DNA from 2 places in the Undibacterium sp. Di24W genome. Region 1 is predicted to be linked to the other one. Evidence: predicted binding sites of a transcription regulator. Region 1 holds the regulator's gene; the other holds the start of a gene.
What was found. Region 1 encodes sigma-54, which starts transcription at its own class of promoters, with help from an activator protein. Its sites were predicted from a motif close to TGGCANGNAANCTGCTTT; they were not measured.
Positions count from the first base shown of each region.

Region 2: the regulator sigma-54 is predicted to act here: its motif matches at 1,968-1,985, upstream of glnA (type I glutamate--ammonia ligase).

Region 1 is NZ_JBMPOP010000013.1:19,742-23,562, forward strand. Features, by position in the region: gene lptC (LPS export ABC transporter periplasmic protein LptC) at 1-415, shown strand, start outside; gene lptA (lipopolysaccharide transport periplasmic protein LptA) at 477-1,064, shown strand; gene lptB (LPS export ABC transporter ATP-binding protein) at 1,061-1,807, shown strand; gene ACO0KZ_RS20080 (RNA polymerase factor sigma-54) at 1,823-3,310, shown strand; gene hpf (ribosome hibernation-promoting factor, HPF/YfiA family) at 3,439-3,792, shown strand.
Region 2 is NZ_JBMPOP010000005.1:468,997-472,817, reverse strand. Features, by position in the region: gene ACO0KZ_RS13530 (DUF4124 domain-containing protein) at 1-211, opposite strand, end outside; gene glnA (type I glutamate--ammonia ligase) at 373-1,788, opposite strand; gene ACO0KZ_RS13520 (rhodanese-like domain-containing protein) at 2,426-2,884, shown strand; gene ACO0KZ_RS13515 (TonB-dependent receptor plug domain-containing protein) at 2,986-3,821, opposite strand, start outside.

The DNA of each region.
Region 1 (3,821 bases):
AGATGAATTCGAAATTCTGCATCCACGAATTGTAAGTATTGATGAAGAGAAGACGCCTATGCTAATTCGTGCAGATCGTGCCATCGTAAAACAGAAAGTCAAAGAATCCGCTAACGCGAAACCAGAAGATCAAATTCACATGATTAACAATGTGGTCATTGAAAGAGCAAAAAGCGCGCGAACTGCCGCGATCATCATGGAAACAAGTTCTTTAATTCTTTACCCCGATAGCGAGAAAATGAAAACAGATGCACGGGTCAAAATGACGACATTAAGAGCAACGATTAGTGCCTATGGCATGGAAGCGAACAACGCCGACCAGAAAGTGCGTTTCTTGAAGAACGTACATATTGAAATTGACAATAAGATTGAAAACAGGATTGAAAATAAGGTAGTGAACAAGGTGGGGAAATAACGGGGCTTTAAAAAAAGCCGCACACTTAGTTACTATGAAATCAATGGCAAAGGATCAAAAAATGCATTTTGCAATCAACTCCACCACACGTTTTTTAACGCTTGCTGGTGGCGCACTATTACTCACGACTACACTGGCTCAGCTCGCTCATGCTGAAAAAGCAGATAGCCAAAAAAAGACCTTAATAAACGCAGAGCATACGGTCTACGACGGTAAAACTGGTACCAAAACATTGGCGGGTAATGTCGAGCTGACACGCGGTACTTTGTTGATCAAAGCAGAAAATGCCGTAGAAACCGAAACAGCAGATGGTGGCATGGTGATCTTAACTGGCAGGCCAGGTAGCCAAGTGTTTTTCCGTCAGAAGCGCGATGGTGGTAGCGACTTGTGGATAGAAGGTTCAGCGGATCGCGTTGAGTATGACAAGAAGACTGAAGTTGTTAAGTTTATTGCGAAAGCCAATGTCCGCTACTTAAGCCAACAAAAAATGACACAAGAACAGAATGGCGAATTCTTGTCTTACGATAGCATTAACGACGTATTTACTGCAACTAACTCTACTTCAGGCAAACGCATCCCTGGTGGTGGTCGTGTGACTATTACTTCCGAACCTAAGCAAGCAAAAACAGAAGTTAAACAAGAAAAATGACTACCAGTACTCTCGTAATTCAAGGCCTGCAAAAACGCTATGGCATGCGCCAGGTAGTTCGTGACGTCTCGCTTCAAGTCAAAAGTGGTGAAGTCGTCGGATTGTTAGGACCGAACGGTGCTGGCAAGACAACGTCCTTCTATATGATCGTTGGCTTGGTGCCATCCGATGCAGGCAAAATTGATATCGACGGCACCGACATTTCTCATTTGCCTATCCATCAAAGAGCACGTTTGGGTCTATCTTATTTGCCGCAAGAAGCATCGGTATTTCGTAAGCTTTCGGTAGAAGATAATGTACGCGCAGTGCTAGAGCTGCAACATGACAAGGATGGCAAAGCGCTTTCCAAAAAAGAAATTGAACAGCGATTAAATACGCTATTGGAAGAGCTGCAAATTGATGGCTTGCGAGAAAGCCCAGCACGCGCTTTATCCGGAGGTGAACGACGCCGCGTAGAAATCGCACGCGCCCTCGCCACCAATCCACGTTTTGTATTACTGGATGAACCCTTCGCGGGCGTAGACCCTATTGCTGTGATTGAGATTCAACGAATCGTTCGCTTTTTAAAAGAACGCGATATCGGCGTATTGATCACGGATCACAATGTACGTGAAACCTTGGGTATTTGTGATCACGCCTACATCATCAATCAAGGCTCGGTATTGGCGAGTGGACGCCCTGACGAAATCATCACCAATGAGACGGTACGTCGAGTCTACTTGGGTGAACATTTCCGCATGTAAGCGATTGGCATAACCATGAAGCAGAGCTTACAGCTACGCACCTCGCAACATTTGGCATTGACGCCGCAATTGCAGCAATCAATACGTTTGCTGCAATTGTCCACCTTGGAATTACATCAAGAGCTAGAAGTGTTGTTGACGGAAAATCCCTTACTGGAACGCGTCGACGATGCACTGGACAATGCAGTTCGTTTACTGGCGGATGGCTGCATCAACAATGCAAGCCAGCAAAGCGAAAGCGAATTTCAAAATACAGAAAAAGCACCCGACAACGGCAGCAGCACGGAAGCCGTCCCAGAACAAGTCGCCGACTGTGAAGCAGCAACCGCCAACAATGACGACTGGAGCTTCGATGATGCACCTGGCAGCGGCTCTAAATCCAACAACGACGAGGAAGATGGTCGCCCGCAATTAGAGGCCGCACAAACCACCTTAAGAGAACATTTGTTAGAACAAATGCGTCTGAACATCAGAGAGCCACGTGACCGAGCACTGATCGAATTAATCATCGATGCCATCGACGAGAATGGTTATTTGTGCGAGAGCCTGGATGAAATCTATGAAAGCCTTCCTATTGACCTTTGCGTCGAGTTAGAGGAATTACGGTTTGCCTTAACCATGCTGCAAAGCTTCGAACCCGAAGGCGTAGGTGCACGCAATACCGCTGAATGTTTAGCACTGCAAATCAAGCGTTTCCCTAAGATACCCTTTGTGACGCGTCGTTTAGCACTGCAAATCGTCGAGCAATATTTGCCCTTGTTTGCCCAACGCGACTTCACCAAGTTACGCAAATTCCTACAGTGTGATGACGAAGATTTACGTGAAGCACAAGTTGTCATCCGTCAATGTAATCCCAAGCCTGGCTTAGCATTTGCGATTGCAAAATCTGACTACGTGGTACCTGACGTTGTAGTCAAGAAAATTGGCGACGAGTGGCAAGTGATGCTGAACCGCGATGTGATGCCTCGCCTGCGCATCAACCAAATGTATGCAGGCTTAATGAAACAGCAACGCGGTGATCCTTGCCTGAATCCGCAGCTACAAGAAGCGCGCTGGCTTATCAAAAATATGCGGCAACGTTTTGACACTATTTTGCGCGTCGCGCAAGCCATAGTGGAAAGGCAATATAATTTTTTCACGCATGGTGCTGTCGCAATGAGACCCCTTGTTTTGCGCGAAATAGCTGATACACTGGGATTACACGAGAGCACTATTTCGCGTGTAACAACTCAAAAATTTATGCTGACACCGCACGGCATGTTTGAGTTGAAATATTTTTTCGGTAGTCACGTCGCAACGGAAACCGGTGGTGAAGCATCTTCCACAGCGATACGGGCTCTGATCAAACAATTAATAGGAGAAGAAGACCAGAAAAAACCCCTCTCGGATAGCAAGATCGCCGACATATTGGGAGAACAAGGCATGGTCATCGCGCGCCGTACTGTTGCAAAGTACCGTGAGGCTCTGAAAATTCCCCCTGTCGGTCTAAGGAAATCTTTATAAACCAGTTCTTGAAATATTGTTTTCTATCGTTATATATGATTTAGCTCAAAACAAATTTCTGCCAATGAGCGATCGTAATGACTGGCAACTTAGAAGCAAATAAAACAATATCACCATAGGAGCGTAGTATGAATCTCACCATCAGTGGACACCACGTCGAAGTTACTCCTGCAATTCGTGAATATGTACAAAGCAAGCTAGAGCGGGTAAGACGACACTTCGATCAAGTCATTGATATCGCCGTCATCCTGACGGTTGATAAGCTCCGGGAAAAGGACAAACGCCACAAAGCTGACATTAATTTACACCTTAGCGGTAAAGATATACATGTAGAAAGTCTGGCGCACGATTTGTATGCTGCCATCGACACCTTAATTGACAAACTCGATCGTCAGGTCATCAAACACAAGGATAAAATTCAAGACCATCAACATGATGCGATCAAACATATTCCTGACCCTGCCTCTACACAATTAGATTAATTTAGAATACTGAATCATCAATTCGATGA
Region 2 (3,821 bases), on a different contig from region 1:
TTGATGTTGATTTTGCGGCCGCTGGTTTTTTGTTGGCGCTCGGTGGAGCTGGTACTGCACTGCTAGGCAAATCTAATAACTTACAGCCTTTAGTCACACCAGTATTGCGATAATCTTTCTTACCATTTGCATCAGTACAGACGTAGATCTGTGCGCAGGCAGAAGAACTAAAGGCAAACAAGAAAGCTAGGCCGATCAAATATTGCTTCATAGTGAGTCGTTTCAAGGTGAATAACGGGCTTAGTGTATGTCAAGCGACGATTTTGCACAATTACTCAGCTCATTTCAATCAGGACTCGAACCCATACGTCATAAAAAAACAATACTGAAATAAAAAAGCGGGGCATGCCCCGCTTTTATTCAGAATGCTGATTACAGAGAGTAATACATATCAAATTCTGCTGGATGCGTGGTCATACGCATACGCTGTACATCTTGCATCTTCAATTCGATGTAAGCATCGATCATGCTTTCACTGAATACGCCGCCACGTGTCAAGAATTCGCGATCTTTATTCAACGCGTCCAGCGCTTCTTCCAAAGATGCGCAGACTGTTGGGATCAATGCGTCTTCTTCTGGTGGCAAATGGTAGAGATCTTTAGAAGCCGCTTCACCTGGATGAATCTTATTCTGAACGCCGTCCAAACCAGCCATCATCAAAGCCGCGAAGCACAAGTATGGATTTGCCAATGGATCTGGGAAACGCGCTTCAACACGGCGGCCTTTTGGATTTGCGACGTAAGGAATACGAATAGAAGCGGAACGATTTTTTGCAGAGTAAGCCAATTTTACCGGTGCTTCATAGCCTGGAACCAAACGCTTGTAAGAGTTAGTACCTGGGTTAGTGATCGCGTTCAATGCTTTCGCGTGTTTGATAATACCGCCGATGTAGAACAAGGCAAATTCAGACAAACCAGCATAGCCGTCACCTGCGAACAGGTTTTTGCCGTCTTTCCAGATCGATTGATGGACATGCATACCGGAACCGTTATCGCCAACGATAGGCTTAGGCATGAACGTCGCTGTTTTGCCATAAGTGTGCGCCACATTCCAAACCACATATTTCAAGTTTTGAGTCCAGTCAGCACGTTCTACTAAAGTAGAAAACTTAGTTCCGATTTCATTTTGACCAGCGCCAGCAACTTCATGGTGATGAACTTCCACTGGAATACCTAAAGATTCCAAGATCAAACACATTTCAGAACGCATGTCTTGGAAGCTGTCGACTGGTGGCACTGGGAAATAGCCACCTTTGACTGTAGGACGATGGCCTGTATTACCACCTTCAAGTTTTTCGCCTGTTGTCCATGAAGCCTCATCAGAGTCAATCTTCACGAAGCAGCCAGACATATCAATTTTCCAACGTACGCTATCAAAAATGAAAAATTCTGGCTCTGGACCGAAGTAAGCAGTATCACCAATACCAGAGGATTTCAAATACGCTTCTGCGCGTTTCGCGATAGAACGTGGATCACGGTCATATCCTTTACCGTCAGCTGGTTCAATCACATCACACTGCATAAACAAGGTGGTTTCTTCCATAAATGGATCGATGTTGGCCGTATTTGGATCCGGCATCAACAACATATCAGACGCTTCAATACCCTTCCAGCCTGCGATAGAAGAACCGTCAAATGCATGACCTGATTCGAATTTATCAATATCAAAGTGAGAAATAGGCACAGTCACATGCTGCTCTTTACCGCGCGTATCCGCAAAACGGAAATCAACGAATTTAACTTCGTTGTCTTTCGCCATCTTCAACACTTCTGCTGGGGTCATTGCCATTTGAAACTCCTTCAATCGTTCAAAATAATCGTTCAAAAATAAATGTAGGAACTACCGCATCAATACAAATTACATCAAATTACTGCAACTAATCTTTATTTTCCACCTGTTTTATGACCACGACATTTCAAAAACGCACCATCACAATGCAAGCGGCAAACAAGAACACGACGACAATATTAGCAGAAAGCGTGCCATGTACAAGACGATCTTAGCTATACAAGAGGAATAATTAAGTCTTTGTTTTATATAGAAAAATCAAACCTCATACGATTCCTTGACAATTCAATAAATTACATCGCGAACCAAATCGGTGCAAATAATCCAAAAAGCACTTTCTTGGTGCGTAAACATTGCATCGAAATGGTGCACATATTCTAATGATCAGTCATGAGCTCGCCTGTTATCTAACAAGTCAGAAGTATTAACATCTCACTTTAGTCAAAAAACAACATCAATGCGACCAAGCTATTGAATAACGCAGCGCTCTATCCTTTTGGTAAGATCCTTGACTCTGGTAAATAGGTAAGCAAATCAGGTGCTGTCGTCCACTGCAGCCATCCTACTTAGCTTTAAGATGCGAGATGTAACTTCCCAATGAAAAATACACAAATACACAAATACACAAAGGAATAATATGAATGAGGTCATCGACAAAGCAAAACAACGCAGTCAAGAACAAAACCTGCCGTACTCGGGCGCCGTGACGCCTGAAGAAGCATATCTTTTGCTACAAACAGATCACAGCGTGATACTACTTGATGTGCGCACCAATGCCGAGCGAGATTGGGTCGGTCGCGTCAACATCCAAGAAGAGCAACACAAAGCGGTGCAATGGAGTCTGTATCCAAGCGGAACACCTAACCCTGATTTTCTCGCGCAATTGCAAAGCGCTGTTGTCGATAAGAATGCAACGATCTTGTTCTTGTGTCGTTCTGGTGTGCGCTCACGTCACGGCGCAAAGTTGGCAACTGAAAATGGCTATACGGCCTGCTTTGATATTTTACAAGGATTCGAAGGAGATAAAGACGCGCATGGTCATCGCAAAACGGTGGGAGGCTGGTGTTCGGCAGATTTGCCTTGGCTTGGTGCTTAATAGATTGCTGACTGTTGGGCTTCGCTTCACTCAGCGCCAAGTTACACATATAGTAGCTTAGCGCTGGGCAAGGCAAAACCCCGGAGAAATCAACAGTTTGATTACATAAATTTGTAGCTCGCCGACACGCTAATCACACGTCCAAACAAATTCAAACCGTGGTTATAGCCTTCCCAACCATTAGGATCGTAGAATGGTTTGGTGTTCAAGATATTCTTGATATTCAAACCTAAGCGTAGATCTTTAACTGGCGTCCACCCCAAACCCAAGTTCACTGTTTTGTATGCCGGTGCGCCGCCGCAATTATTGGGTGCCACCGCGACATCGGCGGCAGTACAAGATTGAGGATTATTGTGTTCCTCGTCATTCTTGTCATAGGCCCACTTAGAACTACCCGTGTAATTTACGAACACACTGCTAGTGAAATCGCCATATTGCCAGTCAACATTGAAGTTTGCCCGCAATTTTGGATTGCCATAATAGCCGACATAGTTTTGCGAAAATCCGGAACCATCATCGCCGTTGTAAGCATTACGATTCATGATAGTGGCGGAAGATCCAAAATTCAGTTTGCCATACGTACCAAGATTAAAGCGTGCATGCGCATCGATATCAAAACCATCGATCATAGTTCGGCCGCGATTCATATACTTATTCGTCAAGCCAGCTAAAATACCGACTGAATATTTAGGCACACCACCCGCACAGGCCGCCGCATTCGCTGCATTCGCGCACATACTAGCCACCGCCGCCATATTCGCTTTATCAAAATCCGTAATCGGCGCACGCACTGCATTCGGCGCACCGATCAATGCCGGACCATATTTTTCGACTGCTTGATCATAGACTTCGGTAAAATCCTGACGCACGATTTCATTGCGACGATACACGAACCAATAGTCAGCTGAGATATCAAACTGCTTGCTTGCTTGATAGA